2 regions of the Micromonospora sp. NPDC049089 genome follow, and region 2 is predicted to be linked to the other one. Evidence: riboswitches for the same ligand, from Rfam matches in the RefSeq annotation. Region 2 holds a riboswitch; the other holds the start of a gene.

Region 1 (3,331 bases), on a different contig from region 2:
CCCCGGAGTCGACGGGCGGTCGACTGTCCGTCGTGGCGAGGGCTTTCGCGTCCTCACCGGTCGGAGGTGGATCGACAGCGACGCCGGTCCGGGCCACGACGACGGCGGTGTCCTTACGCGCGGCCGGCACGGTGCTGGGTCGCCGCTTACCGTCCGAGGTCTGCGTACCGCTGCCGGTCGCCGCGAGGCTCCTGTCTGCGACGGTCCTGCCACCGACCTCTCTGCCGCCGCCGGTCCTGGCAACGGCGGGCTTGCTACCAGCGCCCTTGGCGCCGGTGGCCTTGGCGTTGGCGATCCTGGTGCCGGCGGTCCTGGTCGCGGGACGGGTGCCGGCGCCGCGTCGAGCGGATGTCGCCGACGCGGTACGGCCCCGGCCGGCGGGCCTGCCGGTGGGGGTCGTCCTCCGACGCCAGACGACGAATCCGGCCGCCGCGGCCGCCGCGGCGACCACCGCCAGGCCGACCCACGTGACCGCTCCGGGGCCGCTCTCGTCAGTCGATCCGGTCGGCGCAGCCGCTGCCGCGGACGGTGGAACCGCCGTCTCGGCAGCGACTGTCGGCACCGCCGACGCCTGCCCGGACGACCCGTGTTGCTCGGCGGTGGCCAACAGCGCCGGATCCGGCTGGGTCGACGGCGGGCTCCACCCCTTGGGCGCCGCCGTCACCGGCCCGTCGTAGCGGAAGGTCAAGGTGCCGCGTACGGGGTCGCCGTCCGAGGCGACCGACAGGTAGCTCACCGAGTACTGGCCCTTGGCCGGCAGGTGCGCGACCGCCACCGTCGCGGGGAACCCGGTCGTGTACTCGCGTGGCTCGAACTGGCCGTTGACCAGGAAGTACTCGCGCACCGGCTTGTCCAAGGGCTTGGGCTCCCCGTACGACCAGCCATTGTCGACCCGGATGCCACCCGGCGCGGTGATAGTGAAGAACGCGTTGGCAGCGGCCTTCTCGGTGAAGAACAGCTGCACCGACGTCAACGGCTCGCGCACGGTTGCGCCGCTCGCCGGTGTGGACATCGCGAGGGTCCCGTGAGCTGCGGCGGGCTGGGCGGACGCGAGGAGAGCGACCGCCGAGGCGAGGAGGAGCGCGAGGAGGCCCGAGACCACCCGCCCAGGAATCTGAGGGTGACGACGCATCTGAATATCCTCACTGGGCGGAGACTTTTTACAAGAGGTGACGAACTTTTTCCTCACATGGCTAAAGCCGAACACCTCCCGGGTGGTCGGCCGGGCTGAGGGGCCGTCGCTCCTGGCCAGCTATGCTCCCGGTGGCGCTGGTTCGCCCGGTCGTGAGCTGGCCGGGCGTCGTAAGAGGGAACCCGGTGGGAATCCGGGGCTGCCCCGCAGCGGTGAGTGGGAACGACCGCCGTCATCAGCACTGGGCCAGTGGCCTGGGAAGCGACGGCCAGTAGGGGACCGGCGTGGAGCCGGTCGGGCCCGCGAGTCCGAAGACCTGCCCGCGCCGCGTACACGACCGTGTGCGCTGCCGTCGGCCTCGCGGGTGGGCTGAGCGGGTGACGTGCCGGGGCGGTGTGCGCCGGTGTGTCCTCGTCAGCGTGTGCCCGTGTTCCGGCGGTGTGGTTTCCCGAGGGACGGACTACCGCTGTGCACGACACCACCACGATCGCCGGCCGAGCGCCGTCGGCGTCGCACCTGACCCTGTCGCAGATCATGGACCAGCACCACACCAACCTGATGGGTACGGTCCACGGCGGCCGGATCCTCAACCTCATCGACTCGGTGGCCGGGGTGGTCGCCGCCCGCCACTCCGACGGGCCGGCGGTGACCGCCGCGATCGACGAGACCGCATTCCTGCGCGCGGTGCGGGTCGGCGACGTCGTGCACGTCGACGCCCGGATCACCTGGGCCGGTCGCAGCTCGATGGAGGTGGCGGTCAAGGTGACCGCCGACCGGTGGGACCGGGCGGTGCCGCCCACCGACGTGGCCACCGCTCACCTGGTCATGGTCGCGATCGACGACGACGGCCAGCCTCGAACGGTGCCGCCGCTGCTACCGGAGACCGACGGTGACCGGCGGCGGTACCGGGAGGCGGAGATCCGCCGGAAGCACCGGCTGGCGCTGCGGCGCGCGCTGCTCGACGGTGCCGAAGACGACTGACCCGTGCGCGGTGCGCCCGTCGCGGCGCCGGCGCGGTCCGAGGAACCCGCCCCGCCGTCGATCTGCTCGGATAGCGTCCACGTGAAGTCTCGATCACGGAGAGTGGGAATGCTTAGCCTGGACCTTGCCGGCGTCGTGGCGGCTGTCGGCGCGGAGGTGACCGACTTCGAGCCGGGGGACGAGGTGTACGGGCTGTGCGGGGGCGTCGGCAACCTGCAGGGCTCGCTGGCCGAGTACGCCGCCGTGGACGCCCGACTGCTGGCCCGCAAGCCGAACGCACTCTCGATGCGGGAGGCCGCCGTGTTGCCCTTGGCGGCGGTCACCTCTTGGGAGGGGCTGGTCGACCGGGCCGGACTCCGCGCCGGGCAGAAGGTCCTGGTGCACGGCGGTGCCGGCGCTGTGGGATACGTGGGCGTGCAGCTTGCCCAGGCGCGCGGCGCCGAGGCATACGCCACGGGCGGGCCGACGAGCATGCGGGTGATCGAGAGCCTGGGCGCCGGGTAAGACAGCACAGCGAGGCTCCCGGTTGGGGCATCGGATCTTGGTCGACTGCTGTCTTGCCGGGAGCCACGTCCTATGTCGACACACGCTGCCTGCCACCCATCGCGACCAGGCCCATCACGATGAAAAGCCCTCAATGCCTGACCGGCACCATAACCTCGCAACGCCGTTATATCGACGCCAAGCTATCGTGATCTGACCCCGGCAGCGACAGCGCGAAGGTGAGTCATGGACGTAGTCAGCACCACCGAGGTCCCGGTTGAAGACGGGTTCGCCTTCTGGCGCGAGGTAAACTCGAAGCTCTGGGTGCCCTACGATTTACGCTGTGATTCGCAGTGGGAGCCCGGATTTCGGGCTCAGGTCGGAATCAGCGAGTTCGGTCCCGTGCAGGCGACATTAATGACCACGATGCCGCACTCGGTCCACCGCACTCCCAAGCTCATTCGGCAGGCCGATCCCGAGGTGTTCAAGCTGGGTTGCCTTGTGCGCGGTGGCGGCATGATCACGCAAGACGGCCAGCGCACAGATTTCGGCGTGGGGGACCTGATACTGTATGACACTTCCCGGCCCTACCTGGCCGAATTCACCCCGGATGTGCCAGTTAGTCAGCTGCTGCTCCTGCGCTTCCCGCGCTTGTTGCTGCCGTTGCCCCCTTGGGAGTTGCGGCGCCTGAGCGCAGTTCGCATCCCTGGCGCCCAAGGCGTCGGCGCGTTATCT
Region 2 (3,331 bases):
GAGCAGCAGCACGGCGACGATCTCGTTGATGCTGGCCAACCTGCCGGTGTCGAGCTGGCAGAAGTCGATGGCCTCGGCCTGGAAGAGCTGCTTGAACATCACCCGGTTGTGGCAGTGTTCGCCGGTGGCGACGCCGATCGGAGCGACGGCGCGGCGGACGGCCGCGTGGCCCAGGATGTCGTCAGGGCTGGTCGGCTCCTCGATCCACAGTGGCGTGAAGCGGGCGAGGGCGGTGACCCACTCGATGGCCTGACCGACGTCCCACACCTGGTTGGCGTCGATCATCAGGTTGCGATCCGGGCCGAGGATCTCCCGTGCGATGGCGCATCGGCGGATGTCGTCGTCGAGGTTGGCGCCCACCTTGAGCTTGACGTAGCCGTAGCCGGTGTCGACCGCCTCCTGGCACAGTCGGCGCAGCTTGTCGTCGCCGTAGCCGAGCCAGCCCGCCGATGTGGTGTAGGCGGGGTAGCCGGTCCGGTCGAGTTCGGCGAGGCGGGCGGCCTTCGTGCTCTCCTTGGCCCGCAGGATGGCCAGTGCCTCGTCGCGGGTCAGCGCGTCGGACAGGTAGCGCAGGTCCGCGATGTCGACGAGTTGCTCGGGGGTCATGTCGACGAGCAGCCGCCACAGCGGTTTGTCGGCGACCCGGGCGACCAGGTCCCACGACGCGTTCAACACGGCGGCGAGGGACAGGTGGACGACGCCCTTCTCGGGGCCGAGCCACCGCAGTTGCGAGTCGGAGGTGAGCAGGCGGTAGACCGCGCCCATGTCCGCTGCCATCGTTGCCACGTCCTGGCCCACGAGGAGCTGTGCCTGGTGGACTGCCGCCGCCGCGACGATGTCGTTGCCTCGGCCGATGGTGAAGGTCAGGCCGTGCCCCGCGAGTGGCGCGCCCACGCCGTCGACGCCGTCGGTGTGCAGGACGACGTAGGCCGCCGAGTAGTCGCCGTCCTTGTTCATGGCGTCTGACCCGTCAGCGGTCAGGGAGGTGGGGAAGCGGACGTCTTCGACGGTGACGGCAGTGATCTGCGGCATGCGCTCCTCGCCCGGCTAGGCTAAAGATCAGATGATCACTGGGAGTATACGGAGGGCCGCTCCGGCACGTCAACGTTGTCGATCACCTCGGGCGTGCAGACATATGATGTTTGCCCTCTCGGGTCGCGCCGCCTTGACTCCGATCATGCCGGTTGGCGGGCGAAGGTGACGCGCGCGGCGGACCCTGGAGATTGGATGTTCCGGCCCGTCGCGAGGTATCGACGACGACGTATGGGCCTGGTCTCCAGTGCTGTGGCCTCGATACGTCAAATCTTTGTCGAATGTCGACACCCGTGCGCAGAGCCTCGTCTCCGGTGCCCGGCATCGGTCGGCCGCAGTGTGCTCCCGGGGGTTGGTGACGATGGTCACCGCATCGCCGTCGACACGCCCGAGACCGACATGTGGGGTGTGACAACGGCTGCGTCCCTATATATGGTGTCGAACGCAGCTGGTTCGGCCGCTCATCCGGTGCGGTTCGAGGCAACAGGGAACCCGGTGGAAATCCGGGACTGTCCCGCAGCGGTGAGTGGGAACGACAGCCGTCATCAGCACTGGGCCACCATCGGCCTGGGAAGCGACGGCCAGTAGGAGACCGGCGAGCCCGGTCGTGCCCGCGAGTCCGAAGACCTGCCAGCGCGCCGCGTACCCGCACCCGGGTGGGCGGCGGTCCGAGGCCGCGTGGGACGGCTGACGCCACCTGACCCACGCCGGGGCCGGCGTGGCGTCCGTCGGTGTCTGTCTCCTCGCGTCCGGGCCACCAGGTCTCGAACTCCGAGGAGCGAGTGGTGACAGTCACCGAGGTAGTCCCGGCCAGCGGCGACGCGACAGTGCGGCGGACGCCGATGCAGGTCCGCAAGCGTGACGGCGGCACCGAACCCGTGGACGTGAACAAGATCGTCCGGGCGGTCGAGCGGTGGGCCGACGACCTGACCGACGTCGACCCGTTGCGGGTGGCCACCCGCACCATCAGCGGCCTCTACGACGGCGCGACCACTGCCGAACTCGACCGGCTGTCCATCCAGACCGCCGCCGAGATGATCGGTGAGGAGCCGCAGTACTCGCGTCTGGCCGCGCGGCTGCTGGCCGGCTACGTCGACAAGGAGGTGCGGCGACAGGGCATCACCTCGTTCAGCGCGGCGATCCGGGTCGGCCACGCCGAGGGCCTCATCGGTGACGACACCGCCGCGTTCGTCGCCACACACGCCGCGACGCTCGACCACGCCATCGACCCGGACGGCGACCGCCGGTTCGAGTATTTCGGCCTGCGCACTGTGTGCGACCGCTACCTGTTGCGCCACCCCACCAGCCGACTGGTGCTGGAGACCCCGCAGTACTGGCTGCTGCGGGTGGCCTGCGGCCTGTCCCGGACGGCGGACGAGGCGGTGGACTTCTACCGGCTGATGTCCAGCCTGGCCTACCTGCCCAGCTCACCGACCTTGTTCAACTCCGGCACCCGGCACACCCAGATGTCCTCCTGCTACCTGGTCGACTCTCCGCTCGACGAGCTGGACTCGATCTACGCCCGGTACGCCCAGGTCGCCAACCTGTCCAAGTTCGCCGGGGGCATCGGCATCGCGTACTCCCGGGTCCGCTCCCGGGGCGCGCTGATCCGGGGCACGAACGGGCAGTCCAACGGGATCGTGCCGTGGCTGCGCACGCTGGACGCGAGCGTCGCCGCGGTCAACCAGGGTGGCCGACGCAAGGGCGCTGCCTGCGTCTACCTGGAGCCGTGGCACCCGGACATCGAGGAGTTCCTGCAACTGCGGGACAACACCGGCGAGGACGCCCGCCGCACCCACAACCTGAACCTGGCCAACTGGGTGCCGGACGAGTTCATGCGCCGGGTCGAGGCCGACGAGCTGTGGTCGCTGTTCGACCCGCAGGAGGTGCCCGAGCTGCCCGACCTGTGGGGGGAGCGGTTCGACGCCGCGTACCGGCAGGCCGAGGCGCAGGGCCGCTACGTGCGGCAGGTCCCGGCCCGGGAGCTGTACGGGAAGATGATGCGGACCCTCGCCCAGACCGGCAACGGCTGGATGACCTTCAAGGACGCGTCGAACCGGCTCTGCAACCAGACCGCCGAGCCGGGCAACGTGGTGCACCTGTCCAACCTCTGCACCGAGATCGTCGAGGTGTCCAGTGACGCCGAGACGGCCGTGTGCAACCTCGGCTCGGTGAACCTCGCCGCCCACCTCACCGCCGACGGCATCGACTGGGAGCGGCTGCGCGCCACGGTGCGGACCGCTGTGACCTTCCTCGACCGGGTCATCGACATCAACTACTACCCGACCGCGCAGGCGGC

What was found. Region 2 has a riboswitch for cobalamin ahead of AB0B48_RS15620 (ribonucleoside-diphosphate reductase subunit alpha). Riboswitches for the same ligand answer to the same signal wherever they lie in the genome.
Region 1: another riboswitch for cobalamin. It lies ahead of AB0B48_RS19690 (acyl-CoA thioesterase); the one in region 2 lies ahead of AB0B48_RS15620 (ribonucleoside-diphosphate reductase subunit alpha).

Annotation. Positions count from the first base shown of each region.
Region 1 is NZ_JBEZEH010000112.1:1,694-5,024, forward strand. Features, by position in the region: gene AB0B48_RS19685 (copper resistance protein CopC) at 1-1,132, opposite strand, end outside; cobalamin riboswitch at 1,254-1,471, shown strand; gene AB0B48_RS19690 (acyl-CoA thioesterase) at 1,601-2,113, shown strand; gene AB0B48_RS19695 (hypothetical protein) at 2,222-2,617, shown strand; gene AB0B48_RS19700 (helix-turn-helix domain-containing protein) at 2,843-3,331, shown strand, end outside.
Region 2 is NZ_JBEZEH010000077.1:23,091-26,421, reverse strand. Features, by position in the region: gene AB0B48_RS15625 (enolase C-terminal domain-like protein) at 1-1,032, opposite strand, end outside; cobalamin riboswitch at 1,465-1,682, shown strand; gene AB0B48_RS15620 (ribonucleoside-diphosphate reductase subunit alpha) at 1,875-3,331, shown strand, end outside.